One region of the Arthrobacter sp. 754 genome, then DNA from elsewhere that is predicted to be linked to it. Evidence: riboswitches for the same ligand, from Rfam matches in the RefSeq annotation. Region 1 holds a riboswitch; each other region holds the start of a gene.
What was found. Region 1 has a riboswitch for S-adenosylmethionine ahead of ABIA70_RS13010 (cobalamin-independent methionine synthase II family protein). Riboswitches for the same ligand answer to the same signal wherever they lie in the genome.

Region 1 (6,542 bases):
ACATGTTCAAGAACTACGACGGCGTGCTCAAGGTCGACGGCGAAGTGGGCAACAAGAAGCTCTACGACCCGCGCGTCTGGGGCGCCTCGGCCGAAGCCGGCCTGGCCGCCCGCGTCGTTGAAGCGACCAAGCAGCTCGGTTCGGCCGGAAAGACGTTCTAGGAATGTCCGACGAGTTCCGCAGAAACCTGATGGGCCCTGAGCCCACGCTCCTGCCTGCCGAGACCGAGGTCTACCAGCAGCTGGAAGCGGGCCAGGAGGCCCTGGATCTCGTGGCCAAAAACCCGACGTCCTCTCTCCTGTGGGCCGTGCTGGCGGAAGAGGCGTGGGCCGAGGGCCGCGTCATCGATTCCTACGCCTACTCCCGCGTCGGCTACCACCGCGGCCTGGACTCGCTGCGCCGCAACGGCTGGCGCGGCACCGGTCCCATCCCGTGGGAGCACGAGCCCAACCGCGGCTTCCTGCGTGCGCTGTATTCGCTGGGCCGGGCCTCTTCGGCTATCGGTGAAGCGGAAGAGCCGGAGCGGATCGAGAAGTTCCTGAACGATTCGGACCCGGCGGCAAAAGCGGCCATCGAGGCGGCAGCCTGACAAGCACCACCCAAGCCAACGCGGGGTCACTTTCCGCCCAATAAACCACCGTTTTTGGGCGAGAAAGTGACCCCGCGTTGCTTGTTAAAGTACGACGGCGGCCGGTCACCTTTTTGTGGAAGGGTGTGACCGGCCGCCGTCGTTAAGCGAAGGAGCGGGTGGGGACTAGCTGGCCTTCGTCAGTCCCGTGCGGGCCATGGCGTCGGCGTAGGCGACTCGCATTTCCTCGAGGTACTGCTCCTGCCGGGCGGGGGTTCCGGCGAAGGCGCGGCCGCTGAGGCTGCGGACCTTGTAGGTCTTCAGGCCGCGGCGCCAGATCATGGGCACTTCGGTCTTCAGGAGCAGGTTGGCCAGGCGGTTGGCTTCGGTGCCATGGGCAACGATCACCGAGGCGCGCGGCACCAGGGCAAGGAACTTGAGCAGGGGCTTGAGGCCGGAGGCAATCTGGTCCGGGGTGAACTTGCCGTTGGGCTCTCCGTCGGTGTGCCAGGGGTGGACGTTCCACGGCATCACACACTCAGGGCGCAGGCCCAGCTTCCACTGGATGCCGAGCATGCGGGTGGTGGCGTCGTCGTCTCCCGCAGTGATGAAGCCGGACGGGTCCGCCTCGCCGATGTTGGAGAAAAGGCTGATGATGCGGCACTCGTCGACGTCGTGCATCGGGTCAACGTAGGGGACCTGGGTGTGCGGCTTGACGCTCTGCAGTGAATCGCACAGCTCGTTGACTGCGGCAACATTTGGATCGTAACGGCGGTTCAGGAGCTGTTCGCGGAATGATTCGGGTGCCAGGGCTGTCATGAAGGGCAATGTCTCCTGCGGGGATCGGTGCTGCTGCCAATCCGGAAAATGGGCGCGTGGTGGGCACGCCAAGTCCGGGGTGGTTTGAAATGTGTTGTGGACCGATTCCTGGTCGGTCTCTATCAGTTTAGCAAGCCCCGCAAAATGCAGGGCCCGTCCCGGGCCTTCCCGTGACGGAAGGCACAGGACGGACCCTGCAGCTGGATCGAAAAAACTACCAGAGACGCTTGGTGGCGCGGCGGGCGCCCTCGCCCAACGCCTCCAGCTTGGCCCACGCAATCTGCGGGTGGACGCGCCCGCCCAGGCCGCAGTCGGTGGAGGCGATGACATGCTCCCTGCCCACCAGCTCGGCGAAACGGACAATCCGGTCCGCGACGAGGTCCGGGTGCTCCACCACGTTGGTGGCATGTGACACGACGCCGGGGATGATGACCTTGCCCTCGGGCAGCTTGGTCTCCTCCCAGACCCGCCATTCGTGCTCGTGGCGGACGTTGCCGGCCTCAAAGGAGTACGCACCGGCGTTGACCTGCAGCACCGAGCCGACGATGTCCCCGAACGGGATGTCCGTGGTGTGCGGGCCGTGCCAGGAACCCCAGCAGACGTGGAGGCGGATCTGTTCCTGGGGCAGGTCACGCAGGGCCCAGTTGGTGGCCTCGACCCGCAGCTGGATGAACTTGAGGTAGTCCTCCAGGGTGGGTTCCGGGTTGATCTGGTCCCAGCTTTCCGCGAGGGAAGGATCGTCGAGCTGGACTGTCAGGCCGGCGTCGATAATGGCCTTGTATTCCTCCCGCATCACGTCAGCGCAGGCGTAGAGCAGCTCCTCATCGGACTTGTAGTACTCGTTGGCCACGCGGGCACAGGAGCCGGGGGACAGGGAGGCCACAAAACCCTGGGTGAGGCTTGCGGCGGCAAGTCCTTTTTTCAGGTTGGTGACATCGGAGTTCACCAGGTCCTGGCCGGTGTAGGTCAGGGGCCCGGTGATCTTCGGCTGGGAAACGCTCTTGCGGTGCGCCAGGATGCCCGAGGATGGATCGGTGTAGGCGTCGTTGAAAGCCAGCCGATCGCGGCGGTCCGGGAACGAGGTCAGCACAATGTGCCCCGGCGACGAGCGGTGCACGGTGGCGTCCTTCCACCGGTCCACATCTGTGGGTTCCAGGCCGCCGAGCCGCGCGAACGAGTAGTTCCACCAGGCGCCGTAGTCGACTGAAGTGGACATGGTGTGCCCGTATTCGCCGTCGTTGGGAATGTCCACCCCCACGTCTTTCTGCCGCTGGACGACGTCCACCACCGAGGACTCGAGCAGTTCGAGGAATTCCGGGGTAATGCCTTCGGTCTCCTTCGCGGCGTTGGCGGCGATCAGCTCCGGCGTGCGGGGCAGGGAACCTGCGTGGGTAACCTGGATGTGGTCAGTGTTAAGCGACATGGGGAATTTTCCTTTCCATCGGTCCTGGCAGTAGCACCTGCGCCGGCAGGTTTGTCCTGCTCAAACGCGGTTGCTGCGGCGTCAACGATCCAGGTCTCTCGGCCGCTCCGGATGGGTACTCTCACTTAATGGCATCTGCAGGGCCCGGGCAAGTCCGGGCCGGATTGTTTCGTGTGTGAACCCCGCCAGGCCGAACGAGTGGAGAAACCCCGGCGTCGGCTAAACTTGGGTGGTAAGAGCCCCGAACTCTTGCGTGGCAGGGCGTCCTAACCGTTCCCGCCAGGCTGTTGCCTTCGGGGCATTCTCATGAACGGCGCCGGCCTTTGATGACCCTCCCGCGAATAAGCGGATGGGGCACCCGGAGTGCGGCCCGAACGAATGGGGGAGGATCCCATGCCAGCAATCGTGATCGTAGGAGCCCAGTGGGGCGACGAAGGAAAAGGCAAGGCCACAGACCTCTTGGGTGGCCGTGTCGACTACGTCGTTAAGCCCAATGGCGGCAACAATGCCGGGCATACCGTCGTCGTAGGCGGTGAGAAGTATGAGCTCAAGCTCCTTCCGGCCGGCATCCTCAGCCCCAACGCGGTTCCCATCATCGGAAACGGCTGCGTGGTGAACCTCGAGGCCCTGTTCGAGGAAATCGATGGCCTGGAGGCCAGGGGTGCGGACACGTCCAAACTGCGTGTTTCCGCCAACGCCCACCTGGTGGCGCCTTACCACCAGGTGCTGGACAAGGTCACGGAGCGCTTCCTCGGCAGCCGCGCCATCGGCACCACCGGCCGCGGCATCGGCCCGGCCTACATGGACAAGGTGGCCCGCCTGGGCATCCGCGTCCAGGACGTCTTTGACGAATCCATCCTCCGCCAGAAGGTGGAAGGCTCGCTGCGCCAGAAGAACGAACTCCTGGTCAAGGTCTACAACCGCCGGGACATCGAGGTGGAGGAGATCGTCAGCTACTTCCTCTCCTTCGCCGAGCGCCTGCGCCCGCTGGTCATCGACAGCACCTTTGTCCTGAACAAGGCGCTGGACGAGGGCAAGGTGGTGCTCATGGAGGGCGGCCAGGCCACCTTCCTGGACGTGGACCACGGGACGTACCCGTTTGTCACGTCCTCGAACCCGACGGCGGGCGGCGCGTCAGTGGGTTCGGGCATCGGCCCTACCCGCATCTCCCGCTCGATCGGCATCATCAAGGCCTACACCACCCGCGTCGGTGCCGGACCGTTCCCCACGGAACTGTTCGACGAGATGGGCATGTACCTGCAGAAGACCGGCGGTGAGTTCGGCGTCAACACCGGCCGCCCGCGCCGCTGCGGCTGGTACGACGCCGTCCTGGCCCGCCACGCTTCCCGCGTCAACGGCTTCACGGACTACTTCGTCACCAAGCTGGACGTCCTGACCGGGATCGAGCAGATCCCGGTGTGCGTTGCCTACGACGTCGACGGCGTCCGGCACGACGAAATGCCCATGACGCAGACCGAATTCCACCACGCCGTGCCCATCTTCGAGTATTTCGAGGGCTGGAAAGAGGACATCACCGGCGCCCGCACCCTGGAGGACCTTCCGGAGAACGCGCGGAACTACGTGCTTGCCCTGGAGAAGCTTTCCGGTACGCGGTTCTCCGCGATCGGCGTCGGTCCGGACCGCGACCAGACCATCGTGGTCAACGACCTCATCAAGGACTAAAGTCCACACACGTACGACGCCGGCGGGTCACCTGAAAGGGTGGCCCGCCGGCGTCGTTGGTTAAGTCGCGGGTCCCAGGGCGGCCTCAGCTCTGCCGATCAGGCCTGGGCGGGCAAGGGCGGGGTCTGCGGGCGGTGGTACGCAATTTACACAGGGTTTACCCGGCCGGTCTTGTGAGGCTCCCGGAGCGGCGGCCAGACTCTTAATCACACGCTGAACTGATCAACAGATCGTTCGACCAGACCCGCGGGAGACGGACGCAGCAACGCGTCCACGCAAGCCGGAGGCGAAGACGTCGCCGGAAGGTGGCCCCGCAGACCGGAAGGATTTGCCATGGCCGGGATGTTTGAAGTTTTTGTGGACGCCGATTCGCTGTTCAGGTTCAGGCTGATGGGGCCGGACGGAACCGTGATGGCTGTGTCGGAGGCGTTCGCTGACAAGCCGGCGGTGGCAGCCGGGATCGCGGCCGTGCGGGAGTGCGCCGGGACGGGGCTGGTCACGGACCTTTCACGCCCGGCCCCTTCCTCCGGAGCCGCGGCCCAGCCGGAGCTGGTAAACGCTCCCGCTGCGGTCCAGCCGAACTGCGACGAGCAGCGGGTTCCGGTGACCAGGCTCCGCCCCTTCGACCATGCCAAGGCGCCGCGGCGGCTGGCCCCTGCACCGCGCTGGATCGGAGCAGCACAGGCTCCCGCCTGAGGCCCAAAAAAGAATTTCAAAGTTTTTTGTGACCCGGCGTAACCCTTCGGCCCTTGCCAGCGATTACCCCTATGAAGAGCCGGTCTGGAACTTGTCCCCCATCATGTTCCAGGCCGGCCTTTTTGTCCCCCGGCCGCCACGTGTGGCGGCCTGCAGCAGGGTTACCGGAGGGTAAAGTTGGCGGGGCAAGCCCCGTCCCCCTCACCGAAAGCCCTGCGTCCCGTGACCGATGCTCTGACAGATGACGTTTTGCGTGTACGCGCGCGCGATCCGGAGCTGTTCACCATCGTGTACCGAACCTACGCGTCACAGGTCCTGGGCTACCTCACAGCCCGCGGAGTAGAAGATCCGGAGGCGGTAATGCAGGAAGTCTTCCTCGCCGTCCTGCCGCGGCTTGAGACGGTCACCGGTGGGGTTTCCGGGCTGCGCACATTTGTCTTTTCCGTGGCCCACGCCCGCATGGTTGATGATCACCGGCGGCAGCGCCGCACGCCTGTTGAGCTCTCGTTCGAACCGGACCTGGACCAGCGTGAGGACACGTCGGCTGAGGCTGAGGTCCTCCAACGGGTTTCCCCGCAGGAGGTCCTGGACCTGCTCAACGGGTTGCCGGACGATCAGCGGGAAGTTTTGTCCCTGCGCCTTGTCGGCGGCCTGACCGTCGAACAGGTCGCGGACGTCATGGGGAAGAGTACCGGTGCTGTAAAGCAGCTGCAGCGCCGCGCCCTGGTCAAACTCCGCGAGGAGTCCGCTGTAAAGGAATATGTGGTGCCATGACTTCGCCCCCCAGCCCGCTGCTTACCCGTTCCCTTGTCCGGACCGTGGACGACATGCTGATCGACGCCGGCGAGACCGATGCCAGGCTTCGCGCCGCGCTGCTCTCACTGGGTTCCCTCCGCTCCCTGCCGGTCCCCGAGCCCGGTGCTGAACTGGCAGCCATGCTCCTGTCCGGCCCGGCCCACGAGCTGGGCCACCGTCGCCTGCTCCGGCGCCACCGGAGCTCCGTGGTGGGACTTGCCGTGATCGCCGGGATGGGATTGGGCGTCACCGGAGTGGCTGCCAGCGGGTCCGTTCCGGACGGGTCCACGAACAGCTCCGTCCAGCAGATGCTGGCTGACTGGAGCCCCGCCTGGACCATTGCGGCAGCTCCGCTTGCCGTTCCGGCGGACGCCGGCCTCCCTGTGGAGTTGCAGGCTCCCGGGGACCAGACAAATGGCGATCAGGCAGTCGGGGACGGCGCTGCGGAACAGCCAGGCACTTCCGGCCTTGGAGCCGCCCAGCCCGGGAACCCGGGAGCCGGGGCGTCCCAGGCCGGGACGGGGCAGCAGGGCAACTCCGGTTCCGCCGGAAAAGGAA
Region 2 (6,542 bases), on a different contig from region 1:
CGTCCGTTTCCGACGCATCCGTTTCCGGCACTGCGGCTTCAGTTACTGCGGCTTCCGGCCCTGCGTCAGGCACTGCGGCTTCAGGCACCTCCGCTTCAGACCCGGCTGTGCCCGTCCCGGCAGCTCCACGCTGGGCGTTGTTGCTCGCTTTGGCTTCGCGTCCGGAGGCCTCATACATGGCCTCAACGGCCGGATCCAGGGTGCTCATTGAGTTCAAGTCTACTGTGACGGCTTTGGCGCGCGGTGTTCCGTACTCCGGAGGATCGGATTCCAGAGTATGCAGTACTACGGGGCCTGAAGAGTCCATCCCGTCCAACAGCGATCTCAAGGGCAACTCCACTCTGTGTCAGGCCACTCCAAGTAAAGCCAGTTCCAAGCACTGGCCACTGAGGAAGAGGCGCGTATCTCTGGCGGCAATTCGTTGCCGGTCAATTCTTCGGGCCGCCAAACGTTCGACGGACCCGCAATCCATAACCCCACGTGGCAGGCAAATATTCCCCAAAAGTGCAAGACTAGAACCGACTTCGCCGCATTCGACGCGGTTCGTCCAGCCAGGAGGAAATCCATGTCCTTTGTCCGTAATCTCGCCCGTCCCATGCTTGCCTCGAGTTTCGTCGCCGCCGGGCTGGACAAGCTCAAGAATGCCGACGACACCGCCCAGCAGCTTTCGCCGCTCCTGAAGAAAGCAGCAGCATCGCTGCCCTTCCGGGCCGACGAGCGGACGCTGGCACGGGTAATCGGCGGAACGCAGGTTGGCGCCGGGGTGCTGTTCGGCCTAGGCAAGTTCAGCCGTCTCTCGGCAACGGTACTGACAGTCATCTCGCTCCTGAACACCTTCGTGGAATGGCGCAGCGCCGATGTCAGCACCAAAGCAGGCCGTGAGGCCCGGCGGAACCAGTTGCTGAAGAACGTCTCACTCAGCGGCGGAGCTCTTCTCGCATCAGTTGACACCGCCGGCAAGCCGGGCCTCGCCTGGCGTGCCGAGCACATCGCCGCGGATGCCAAAAAGACCACCGGCAAACAGCTCCATAAGGCGGACAAGGCAGTCCGCCGTGCCGTGGAGCAGGCAACGGGGGCGTAAGGACGGATGACCGGTTCCACCCCCGCAGCTTCCGCCACCGCCCCCGATACTGTTCCGCACTGGCCGGCCCCCTTCGCCGGCCGGCCGATCAACGCCACTGTCACAGTGCCGGGTTCGAAATCCCTGACCAACCGATTCCTGGTGCTCGCCGCGCTGGCCGACGGCCCGTCACGGCTCAGGGCCCCCCTGCACTCCCGGGATTCCGCCCTGATGATTGATGCGCTCCGCCAGCTGGGTGCCACCATCACCGAGGTGCCCGGCGACGGCGCCTTCGGGCCGGACCTCGAGGTCGTTCCCTTGAGCCAGGAGGCGCCGTCGTCACGGACGCGCATCGACTGCGGGCTGGCAGGAACCGTGATGCGTTTTGTCCCGCCGCTTGCGGCACTGCGGAACGGCGTGAGCGACTTCGACGGCGATCCCCATGCCAGGAAGCGCCCCATGGGCACCATCATCGAGGCGCTGAAGGGGCTCGGCGTAACAGTGACAACGGACGACGGCGGCACCCCCTCTTCGCTGCCGTTCAGCGTTGAGGGCACCGGGGAAGTCCGGGGCGGCCACCTGGTGATCGACGCCAGCGCGTCGTCACAGTTTGTCTCCGCGCTCCTGTTGGTGGGTGCGAGGTTCACTGAGGGACTCCACCTTGAGCACGTTGGAAAACCCGTACCCAGCCTGGACCACATCAACATGACAGTCGCAGTGCTCCGGGGTGTAGGCGTGGCAGTTGATGACTCGGTGCCCAACCACTGGGTGGTGGCGCCCGGACCCATCCGCGCGTTTGACCGGCGCATTGAACAGGACCTCTCCAACGCTGGCCCCTTCCTGGCCGCTGCACTGGCCACGGGAGGAACGGTGCGGGTTCCGGACTGGCCCGAAGGAACCACGCAGGTGGGAGATCTGTGGCGAAGCATCCTCGCGGAACTGGGCGCGGAAGTCAGCATGGCTGACGGTGTCCTGACTGTTACCGGCGGACCTGAGATCAAGGGTGGCAATTTTGCCGAAACGAGCGAACTTGCCCCTACCGTCGCGGCGCTTTGTGCCCTGGCCAGCGGTCCTTCAACGTTGACCGGCATCGCTCACCTGCGCGGCCACGAGACAGACCGGCTCGCAGCACTCGTCACCGAAATCAACCGGCTCGGCGGCGATGCCGAGGAGACCAGCGACGGCCTGGTGATCCGCCCTGCCAAGCTGCACGCGGGCGTCGTCCACAGCTACGCCGACCACCGGATGGCAACCGCGGGCGCCATCCTGGGCCTGGCGGTACCCGGTATCGAGGTCCAAGACATCGCCACCACAGCCAAGACCATGCCGGAGTTCACGCGGATGTGGGCGGACATGCTCGCCCAGGGCGGATCAGCAGCTGCGGTGGCGGAAGGTTCCAGCGATGGCGCGCAGCACTGATTCCTGGGATGAGTCCGATGTCCGGATCCGGCCGAGCAAGAAGGGTTCCCGGCCGCGTACCAAGGACCGGCCCAGCCACGACGACGCCGTCACCGGCCGCATCATCACCGTTGACCGCGGCAGGTATACCGCCATTGTCGGTGAAGGCTCAGGGGACGAACGGGTCATCATTGCCGCGCGGGCCCGCGAACTGCGGCGTTCCCCCGTGGTGGCCGGCGACTTCGTCTCCCTCGTAGGGGACGTCTCCGGCGAACCGGACACGCTGGCCCGCCTGGTCAGGATCCAGGACCGCCGGACCCTGCTTCGCCGCAGCGCGGATGACACGGACCCGATTGAGCGTGCCGTGGTGGCCAACGCTGATCAGTTGGTGGTGGTGGTGGCCGCCGCCAATCCCGAGCCACGCACAGGCTTTATTGACCGCGCCCTCGTGGCCGCGTACGACGCCGGCATTGAGCCGCTGCTGCTCGTCACCAAGGCGGACGTCAAGGACCCTGCTGAACTGTTGTCGAATTACGAGCACCTGGACTTTCCGGTCATCATCAGCCGGACGGCAGACTCCGCAGCTTCGGGCATCGACGCCCGCTCGGACGACGGCCTCTCCGCGCGGCTGGACAGCGATGCGGTGGAGCAGCTCCGGGCGCACCTGGACGGGAAAGTAACGGTGATGCTGGGCCACTCCGGCGTTGGCAAGTCCACCATGGTCAACGCGCTCACGGGAGCGGAACGTGCCACTGGCGGCGTGAATGCGGTGACGGGCCGCGGCCGCCACACGTCGTCGTCGGCCCTGGCCCTGAAACTGACCGACGCCCCGGCGGGCAGCTGGATCATCGACACCCCTGGCATCCGCTCGTTTGGCCTGGCCCACGTGGACCCGGACCGGATCCTGCGGTCTTTCCCGGACCTGGAGCCGGGCACTGATGCCTGCGAACGCGGCTGCAAGCACAACGCCGCCGCCGTCAACTGCGGAGTGGACGCGTGGGTGGCCGCCGGCAACGCGGGCCCAACCGGACCGGCCCGGCTCGCATCGCTGAGGCGGCTGCTGGGCGCAGATCCGCGGCTGGAAGGCCAGGAAACCAAGGAACTGGGCAGCATCAGCTAGCTGCTGGACGCCCACCTCCCCGGCTCAGCAGCCGGAAGACGGTAGTTTGTAACCATGATCCAACCCGCTTCGAGCTACAACGATGACCTGCGCCTGGCCCATGTGCTGGCCGATTCCGTGGATGACCAGACCATGAGCCGCTTCAAGGCACAGGACCTGCACATCGAGACCAAGCCTGATCTGACGCCGGTCACCGACGCGGACAAAGCCGCCGAGGAAGCCATCCGCGGCCAGCTCTCCCGCTCGCGTCCCCGCGACGCCGTGCTCGGGGAGGAATTCGGCAGCTCCGGTCACGGGTCCCGACGCTGGATCATTGATCCGATTGACGGCACCAAGAACTTTGTCCGGGGCGTTCCGGTCTGGGCAACGCTGATCGCCCTCGTAGACGAAGGCGAACCGGTGGTGGGAGTGGTCAGTGCACCCGCCTTGGGGAAGCGCTGGTGGGCGGCCAAAGGCGCCGGTGCCTACATGGGCCGGTCGCTCGCGGCCGCCACCCGGCTCCGTGTCTCGGACGTCTCCAAGCTGTCAGATGCCTCACTCTCCTATTCGAGCCTGGGCGGCTGGAAGCAGCGCGGCAACCTCGATGACTTCCTGGGCCTGACCGAGGACGTCTGGCGCACGCGCGCGTTCGGCGATTTCTGGTCCTACTGCATGGTGGCCGAAGGTTCCGTGGACATCGCCTGCGAGCCTGAGCTGAACCTGTACGACATGGCTGCGCTGGTCCCCATTGTGGTGGAAGCCGGCGGCCGCTTCACCTCGCTCGAAGGCGTGGACGGGCCGTTCGGCGGCAACGCCCTGGCCACGAACTCCATCCTGCACTCCGAGGTCCTCAAGCGGTTGAATCCGGATCTGGACGATCTCCTCTAGTCCGGTTCAGGAGCCTTTTTCCGAACATTCGACGGCGGGCGCCTCCTCAAGGGGGCGTCCGCCGTCGTATCTTCGGACAAAGCAGGGACCACCCAAATGCGCGTAACAAAGCCCTTAACATTCGTCCGGGCTTTTTCCCGGCCGAGGAGATGTCCTACGCTCTTAACAGGTCACGAGTGCCAGCGCTAAACCCCGGTTTGCTGGCCGGCAACCCTCCATTCGCGGTGGGGTGCCCCGGGTGACGACCAGGCCGGTCCGGAACGGACCCGGCAAGCGCGGATTCCCGGCCACCGGGCGTCCTTTCAAAGTGAGGTCTCCGTGACAACTGCCACTGTCTCCCCCCATGCCGTTTCCCCTGTTCGCACACCCAACTCCGCTTTCGGCGATCCGTTCGCCATCGCCGGGCGCCCCCTGTCCGCCGTCACCGGCGCTGAAATCCAGGCGCCGCTGATCCAGGGCGGCCACATCCGTTACGCCAACCTGGATTACGGCGCATCGGCACCGGCCCTCTCCGTGGTGTCCGCCTACCTGAACGAGATCCTGCCGTTCTACGCCAGCGTCCACCGCGGCGCCGGCTATGCCTCGCAGATCAGCACCTCGGTCTACGAGAACTCCCGGAACGTCGTGCGTAGCTTTGTGGGCGGCCGCCCGGACGACTCCGTGATCTTCACCCGGAACACCACGGACTCGCTGAACCTGCTGGCCGGCTGCCTTCCGCTGACGGATGGACGGCCAACCGGCGATGTGCTTTACCTCGACATCGAACACCACGCCAACCTCCTGCCGTGGCAGGGTGTCCCGCACCGCAGCGTCGTCGCCGCCGACACGATCGCGGGGACCATCGCGGCGCTCCGTGCCGAATTTGAGCAGGGAAGCGTCAGCCTCCTCGCCGTCACGGGCGCATCCAATGTCACCGGCGAAATTCTCCCCATCAGAACCCTGGCCACCTTGGCCCACGAGTTCGGGGCCCGGATTGTGGTGGACGCCGCCCAGCTCGCTCCGCACCGCCGGATCAACATCACCGCTGACAGTATCGACTACGTGGTCTTCTCCGGCCACAAGCTCTATGCCCCGTTCGGCGCCGGTGTGCTGGTGGGCCGGACGGACTGGCTCGACGCCGGCAAGCCCCACCTCGCCGGCGGCGGCGCCGTCCGTGAGGCACGGCTCGACGGCGTCAGCTGGGCCACGGGCCCCGCCCGGCACGAGGGCGGCTCCCCCAACGTCCTGGGTGCGGCCACGCTGGCCCGCGCTACCCAGGTGCTCGCATCACTGGATCAGGAACGCTGGCACGCCCACGAATCAGCCATCAGGGCTTTCCTGGTGGAAGGACTGCAGAAAATCGACGGCGTCACTGTCCACCAGATCTTCTCAGACACGGACGCCGAAACCGGCACCATCGGCGTCGTGAACTTCTCAGTTGCCGGCTACGATGCGGGACTGGTGGCTGCCTATCTTTCGGCCGAGCACGGCGTCGGCCTCCGGGATGGCCGCTTCTGCGCGCACCCGCTGCTGAAGCGCCTCGGACTTCCCTCGGGATCGCTGCGGGCGAGCTTTGGAGTGGGGTCCCGGCTTGAGGACGCACAGCGACTGCTGGCCGGCATTGAGCAGCTCCGAAGCACGGGCCTCGGTTGGGATTACGTGGTGGATTCAGGTCGCTGGGTTCCGGCCAACGACACCCGCACGTACCCGGAGTGGGCGCCGAACACACCCGGCACCGCCGGTGCGGCACCGTGCCTTGATGACTGAGCTTTCCTGATCAGCAGGCCACGATCAGGCGGCTGCGGTCCCATGCGGTAAATTCGAAGGATACCCATGGGCATCAGTTGAAGGAGGCCGCACGTGGCACGGGGTGGCCCCAGGCTTGACCACAGCCGCCGCCGGGAGCTCGGCCAGAGCTTCGAGGCTGGCGGGGAACACTACCAGCGGGTACGCCCCGGCTACCCCGGCGAATCAGCGGACTGGCTGATCCCGGCCGGGGCCAGGGACGCCGTGGACGTCGGCGCCGGCACGGGCAAGTTCACCGCCCTCCTGCTGGAACGCGGCCTCACGGTCTCAGCGGTGGACCCCTCCGGGGACATGCTTGAACAGCTGCGCGCC
Region 3 (6,542 bases), on a different contig from region 1:
CTGGAGGAGCTGCTTGCGGCCGAACTTGTCACCGAAATGGCCGAACACTATGCCGCCGATGGGCCGGGCGACGAAGCCCACGGCGTAGGTGACGAACGCGGCGATGATGCCGTCCAGCTCTGTCCCTGAGTTGGGGAAGAACATTTTGCCGAACACCAGGGTGGCTGCCGAGGCATAGAGGAAAAATTCGTACCATTCAACGACGGTGCCGGCCATGGAGGCCGTGACGACTTTTCTCAGGCCTGAAGCCTTGACATCGGGTTCGACTACGCGCCTTCCGGCGGAGTTTTCCATGCTCATTTGAACTCTCCTTCGGCGTCGCCATCGACACCACTGGGACCTGCCTTTGGCGGCCGTGATGACGGGCGCCACGGATCGCCGGGTCCCAAGAGTATGTTCCGCGCAGGACTTAACATCAACCCCGAAAAATGCAGGCCCTATCTGCAAAAATGCACAGGCGCCCTGGGCCTGGCCGGTTCGTCAGCCGGCGAGGTGCCGCCGGAGGGGGTCGCTGAGCTGGCCGATTTCGGTGAGGAAGCCGTCATGGCCGATGGGGGCCTCGATCACGTGCACGTCCACGTCGCCAGGCAGGGCATCCGCCAGTTCACGGGACTGGGACGGGAAATAGAGCCGGTCACTGTCCACTGCGGCGACGAAGAACCTGGCCGTGGCGCGCCCGAGCGCCTCGTGGAGGGATCCCCGCCCGCGGCAGATATCGTGGCTCATCAAAGCGTCTGTGATGGCGATGTAGCTGTTGGCGTCGAACCGCCGGACGAGTTTCCTGCCCTGGTGGTCCAGGTAGCTTTCAACCTGGTAACGGCCGCGCGCCCCCAGTGCCTCGGCCTGCAGCGGCGATTCGGCGATCTGTGCCGAGCGTCCGAACCGGCCATCGAATTCAGCGGCCGAGCGGTACGTGATGTGCGCGATGCGCCGCGCCAGTGCCAGGCCATCCTCGGGGAGCGGGCCACCGTAATAGTCGCCGTCATTGAAGTTGACGTCCTGGCGGATGGCCAGGGTCTGGGCCTGGGCGAACGCGATCTGTTCGGCCGTGCTGGCGGCGCCGACAGAGATGACGGCGCAGCGCTGCACACGCTCAGGGTAGGTCACGGCCCATTCCAGGGCGCGCGCCCCGCCCATGGAGCCGCCCAGTACGGCAAACCAGCTGTGGATGCCCAGGGCATCGGCCAGCCGGGCCTCAGCCGCCGTGGTGTCGCGCAGTGTTACCAACGGGAACCGGGACCCCCACGGCTTCCCGTCGGGAGCTTCGGAGGACGGTCCGGTGGAGCCGTAACATCCGCCGAGGATGTTGATGGAGACCACAAAGAACCGGTCAGTGTCCACCGGCGCGCCGGGTCCGGCGAGCTGTTCCCACCAGCCTTCCTCGTCGCTGTCCCCACGGGTCACATGGGTGCTTCCGGTCAGGGCGTGCTCGATGAGGACGGCGTTCGATCCGTCGGCATTCAACGTGCCCCAGGTTTCGTAGGCCAGGGTGACGTCGGGAAGGTAACCGCCGGCTTCCAGCTGCAGGCCGCCGATGGTGGCATAGCGGACAACCCCGTGTCCTGGGGCGGCGGTTCGGGAAATCGTGATCGTCATGGCAGGACCTTTTCTACGCGCTTGCCCGCCGTCAATTGACCGGCAGGCCAGGTCCTCACCCGGGGCACCCCGCCGCGGAGGAGGGTTGCCGGCCAGCAAGCCGGGGCTGTCGCTGGCACTCATGACCTGCTTCGAGTGTACGAAACAGCCGGCGCTTGGCGCTAAGCCTGTGACAGGTTGTGACTTCAGCGGATGCCTACTGCCGCTCCTCACCTGCCGCCGCGGCTGCTTCCGCCGCGCTTTTGGCCGCACGGAAGCCGGCTTCGAGGTCGGCGAGGATGTCATCGATGTGCTCGATGCCGACGGAGAGGCGGACGAGTCCGGGGGCCACCCCCGCTATGGCCTGCTGTTCGGGCGAGAGCTGGCTGTGCGTGGTGGAGGCCGGGTGGATGACCAGAGAGCGTACGTCGCCGATGTTGGCCACATGGGAGTGGAGCTCCAGGGCGTCCACGAACCGCTTGCCCGCTTCGGCTCCCCCGGCGACGGTGAAGGAAACCACAGCCCCGGTTCCCTTGGGCCCGTACTTCCGGCCGCGCCCGTACCAGGGGCTGGAGGGCAGACCGGCATAGGCGACGGATTCGACGTCGTCCCTTGCCTCGAGCCACTGCGCCACAGTGGTGGCGTTGGCGACGTGCCGCTCCACCCGAAGGCTGAGGGTTTCGATGCCCTGGGCGATCAGGAAGGCGTTGAAGGGGGACACTGCCGAGCCGAGGTCCCGGAGCAGCTGGACGCGGGCCTTCAGGATGTAGGAAAGGTTGGCGCCGAGGGCACCGCCTGCGCCCAGGTCGCGGGCATAGACCATGCCGTTGTAGGTGGGGTCCGGGGTGTTGAACCCGGGGAACCGCTCCGGGTCCTTGCCGAAATCGAAGTTGCCCGAATCCACGATCACGCCGGCAATCGCGGCGCCGTGTCCGCCGAGGTACTTGGTGGCGGAATGCACCACAATGTCCGCACCCCATTCGATGGGCCGGATCAGGTACGGCGTGGACAGGGTGTTGTCCACGATCAGCGGGACTCCGGCGTCATGCGCCACCGCGGAGATGCCCTCAAGGTCCAGGACGTCCTGGCGGGGATTGGACACCACCTCGCCGAAGAACAGCTTGGTGTTCGGCTGGACGGCTTCCCGCCACTGGCCCAGGTTGTCAGGATCGTCGACGAACGTGACGGAGATGCCGAATTTCTTCAGCGTGTGCGCCAGCAGGTTGTACGTGCCGCCGTACAGGCTGGGGCTCGCCACAATATGGTCACCGGCTTCGGCAACGTTCAGGATGGCGAAGGTTTCCGCTGCCTGTCCCGAACTCAGCAGCAGCGCGGCCAGACCGCCTTCCAGGCTGGCGATCCGCTGTTCGACGGCGTCCTGCGTGGGGTTGCCGATCCGGGTATAGATGGGTGCCAGTTCCGCGAGCGCGAAGCGGTTCGCAGCGCTTTCCGCGCTGGGGAAGACGAACGACGTCGTCTGGTAGATGGGCAGCGCCCGCGCACCGGTGGCGGTGTCAGGTTCCTGGCCGGCGTGGATCTGGCGTGTTTCGAAAGACCAACCCTGGGACATTTACGGCTCCTTTGACGTGGTACTGGCGCTCATCACCTTCGGTTCAGTGTAGGAACGGGCTGCGGGCCGGGAACAGCATTGTGACGAACATGGTCACTGCTGCCCGTCGTGGCCGAAGGAGGGGAAATGGTGGCCCAGGAAGGGCCCAAAACCAAGTAAGGGTACCCTTAGCTGAGAGCCTCATCACAAAGTGCCAAGATGAGGGCATGCGCATGGATCACGTCTCTTACGCCTGTGAACAAGATGGCCTCGTTGCCACCACCGAACGTATTTCGTCCGCCCTCGGCGTCGAAGCCGTGAAGGGCGGAGTGCACCCGCGCTTCGGGACCCGGAACATGATTATTCCCCTGGCCGGCCACAAATATCTTGAAGTTGTGGAGGTCCTGAACCACCCCGCGTCCGACAAGGCTCCTTTCGGCCAGGCTGTCCGGGCGCGGTCCGAAGCCGGTGGCGGCTGGATGGGCTGGTGCGTCGAAGTGGACGACCTCGCCCCGTTCGAAGACCGCCTCGGCCGCGCCGCCGTCAACGGCAACCGCAAGTTCCCGGACGGCCGTGAGCTCGTCTGGAAGCAGATCGGCATCCTGGGCCTGATCGCGGATCCGCAGGTGCCCTACATGCTCAAGTGGGAGGGCGACCCCGCCCTGCACCCCTCGAACGCCTACGAGAGCAACGTCAAGATGAGCTGCCTGACCATCGCCGGCTCCGCCGAGCGCGTGACGGAATGGCTGGGCGAGCCCGTGGAGAAGCCCCTTGAGGACGTGGCCGTTGAATGGGTTGCCCCGCATGGCACCCCGGGCATCCTGTCTGTAACGTTCGAAACCGCCACCGGGGCAGTCACGATCTGAGACCAGTCCTGTGTGATCCGGAAAACCTTCGGCCGCCATCAGCGGGTGCCAATGATGTCACCTACCGATGGCGGCCGAATTTCCTTAAGCGGGCCCTGCGCCCTGCTCAGCCCAGGCCCACCGCCTTGCCGAAGAGGCTGAAGCCGACGAAGGCAACGATGTCCAGCAGCGCATGTGCGATGACCAGCGGCATCACCCGTTTTGTCCTGGTGTAGAGCCAGGCGAAGACCACGCCCATGACGGCATTGCCAATGAACGGGCCGAAGCCCTGGTACAGGTGGTAGCTGCCCCGCAGCATCGAGCTGGTGAAGATGGCCAACGGAATGCTCCAGCCGAACTTCCCGAAGCGGTTCAGGAGATAGCCCACCACAATGACCTCCTCCACCACCGCGTGCCGCATTGCTGAGAGGACCAGCACCGGAATCGTCCACCAGTAGGCGTCAAGGGCGCTGGGGATGATGGCCGTGGTGATGCCCAGTGCACGGCCCGCCGCGTAGAGCCCCAGCGACGGAATTCCGATCAGTGCCGCCAGGCCAAAGCCCTGCAGCAGGTCCCGCCCGGGCCGGGCGAAGTTGAACCCCAGTTTGCTGAAGGCTGAGCCGCTGCGAGGACCCTCCCCAGCCCCCGGCTGCCGGTGGTCGGTGAGGAAATAGATGACCAGCAGCACGGGCACAAGGGCGAAAATGATGTCCAGCAGCTGGTAGGTGAGATCGAAATATTCGCGGGTACTCTGCGAACGGTTCAGCGTGGACGTGCCCTCCGCCAGCGGCGCGCGGGTCATCTTGTCGAGCAACTGCACCACGGAGTAGACGGCGGACTGCCCCAGGGACAGTCCCAGCACAATCCAGACTTCAATCCGCAGCCGACGGCGGGAGGGAACCAACATGGTTCCATCTTGCCTGTAGTTTCCGGATCTTCGCTGGTCCACTTGCCGCTGTGCGGGAGCGTTGGCCAAAAACCCACATTAGGTGAGAGAGCGCCGAAAGGGGAACGACCATATGCTTGGGGCTTATGAGTGCTCCCGGCAAAATCATCATGATCCGGCACGGCCAGTCCGCCGCCAACGCGGATACTTCCATCTACAACAGGGTCCCGGACTACCGGATTCCGCTGACTCCCCTGGGGCTGGCCCAGGCCACCGCGGCCGGCGAACGCATCCGCCGGGAGCTGGACGGCCGGCAGGTCTGCGTCTACGTCTCCCCGTACCTGCGGGCCTACCAGACGCTCGAGGCACTGAATCTTGGCCCCCTCACGGAGCGCGTGATTGAAGAGCCGCGGCTCCGGGAGCAGGACTGGGCGAACTTCCAGATCAGCGGGGACATCGAGGACCAGAAGGAACTCCGCAACGCCTACGGCCACTTCTTCTACCGCTTCCGGGAGGGTGAGTCCGGGTCGGACGTCTATGACCGGATCTCATCCTTTATGGAGACGCTCTACCGCCACTGGTCCAAGCCGGACTACGCCCCCAACGCCCTCCTTGTGACCCACGGGCTGACGATGCGGCTGTTCTGCATGCGCTGGTTCCACTGGTCCGTGGAGTACTTCGAATCCCTGAACAACCCGGACAACGCCGATGTGCGGACCCTGGTGCGCACCGACCTGGACAAGTACCGGCTCGACGTTCCGTTCAGCCAGTGGGTGGAGCGCCGGGTGGATGAGACAGTCCTGGACGCACCGCCGGTGGTTTTCTAGGGCAGTGGTTTCCAGGGCAGTAGCTTCCTAGCGCGGCGCCACAATCACTTCCGTGCCGTTGGCTTCAAACGCTGCTTTGTCCTTGGCGGAAATTCCGGCGTCGGTGATCAGCCGGTTGAATGCGTAGCCGTCCATGGTGGCGAAGGCCCTGACCCCCACCTTGGAGGAATCCGCCAGCACGTACGAAACCCTGGCCCGGCTTGCCAGCAGGGCATTGACTGATGCTTCGCCTTCGCCGGTGTTGGTGGGGCCGACTTCGGGATCGATGCCGTTAACACCGATGAAGGCGATGTCCAGCACAACCTTCTGCATGATGATGTCCGTGTACGGGCCCACCAGTTCGTAGGAGCGCGGGTTCAGGATCCCGCCGGTCACCATGACTTTGATGTTTGGCCGGACTGCGAGCTGTGCGGCGATGTTGATGGCGTTGGTGACCACCGTGAGGGTGGGCTGGTTGGCCGGCGCGTTGAGGTCCTCCCGGGTCGCGAGGATCTGGGCCAGCGCGGTGCTGGTGGTGCCGCCGCAGATCCCGATCACCGCGCCGGGCCAGATCAGCGCGGACGCTGCCTGGGCAATCTGCTCTTTGGCCTCTGCGTGGTCATCGCGGTTGTACCGGCCGGGGAGGTCGTAAGCCAGTGCCCCCGTGGTGGCGCCGCCGCGCGTCCGGGTCAGCAGGCGCCGCTTGGCGAGGCTGTCCAGGTCACGCCGTGCCGTGGCCGGTGAAACTTCCAGCGTGCTGACAATCTCCTCCACCTCCACCTGGCCGGTCTTGGCAAGGAGGTCCAGGATGGCCGTGAGGCGGTCAGTGCGGGTCATGCGGGCCTTTCAGAGTCAGAACTCGCCAGGAAATGACGCTTCCT

Region 2: it holds a riboswitch for S-adenosylmethionine, as region 1 does, so the genes downstream of both, ABIA70_RS02065 (aminotransferase class V-fold PLP-dependent enzyme) here and ABIA70_RS13010 (cobalamin-independent methionine synthase II family protein) in region 1, are expected to answer to the same signal.
Region 3: it holds a riboswitch for S-adenosylmethionine, as region 1 does, so the genes downstream of both, metX (homoserine O-acetyltransferase MetX) here and ABIA70_RS13010 (cobalamin-independent methionine synthase II family protein) in region 1, are expected to answer to the same signal.

Annotation. Positions count from the first base shown of each region.
Region 1 is NZ_JBEPSC010000004.1:194,373-200,914, reverse strand. Features, by position in the region: gene fbaA (class II fructose-bisphosphate aldolase) at 1-161, shown strand, start outside; gene ABIA70_RS13020 (DUF3151 domain-containing protein) at 164-589, shown strand; gene ABIA70_RS13015 (uracil-DNA glycosylase family protein) at 755-1,387, opposite strand; gene ABIA70_RS13010 (cobalamin-independent methionine synthase II family protein) at 1,602-2,810, opposite strand; SAM riboswitch class I at 2,823-2,928, opposite strand; gene ABIA70_RS13005 (adenylosuccinate synthase) at 3,204-4,493, shown strand; gene ABIA70_RS13000 (YegP family protein) at 4,827-5,189, shown strand; gene ABIA70_RS12995 (RNA polymerase sigma factor) at 5,412-5,963, shown strand; gene ABIA70_RS12990 (hypothetical protein) at 5,960-6,542, shown strand, end outside.
Region 2 is NZ_JBEPSC010000001.1:424,346-430,887, forward strand. Features, by position in the region: gene ABIA70_RS02040 (sigma-70 family RNA polymerase sigma factor) at 1-307, opposite strand, end outside; gene ABIA70_RS02045 (DoxX family protein) at 566-1,081, shown strand; gene aroA (3-phosphoshikimate 1-carboxyvinyltransferase) at 1,088-2,479, shown strand; gene rsgA (ribosome small subunit-dependent GTPase A) at 2,463-3,578, shown strand; gene hisN (histidinol-phosphatase) at 3,633-4,445, shown strand; SAM riboswitch class IV at 4,614-4,727, shown strand; gene ABIA70_RS02065 (aminotransferase class V-fold PLP-dependent enzyme) at 4,764-6,191, shown strand; gene ABIA70_RS02070 (class I SAM-dependent methyltransferase) at 6,285-6,542, shown strand, end outside.
Region 3 is NZ_JBEPSC010000002.1:698,219-704,760, reverse strand. Features, by position in the region: gene ABIA70_RS08610 (MFS transporter) at 1-300, opposite strand, end outside; gene metX (homoserine O-acetyltransferase MetX) at 481-1,596, opposite strand; SAM riboswitch class IV at 1,609-1,723, opposite strand; gene ABIA70_RS08600 (bifunctional o-acetylhomoserine/o-acetylserine sulfhydrylase) at 1,793-3,145, opposite strand; gene ABIA70_RS08595 (VOC family protein) at 3,352-3,990, shown strand; gene ABIA70_RS08590 (CPBP family intramembrane glutamic endopeptidase) at 4,097-4,876, opposite strand; gene ABIA70_RS08585 (histidine phosphatase family protein) at 5,002-5,682, shown strand; gene ABIA70_RS08580 (DeoR/GlpR family DNA-binding transcription regulator) at 5,710-6,498, opposite strand.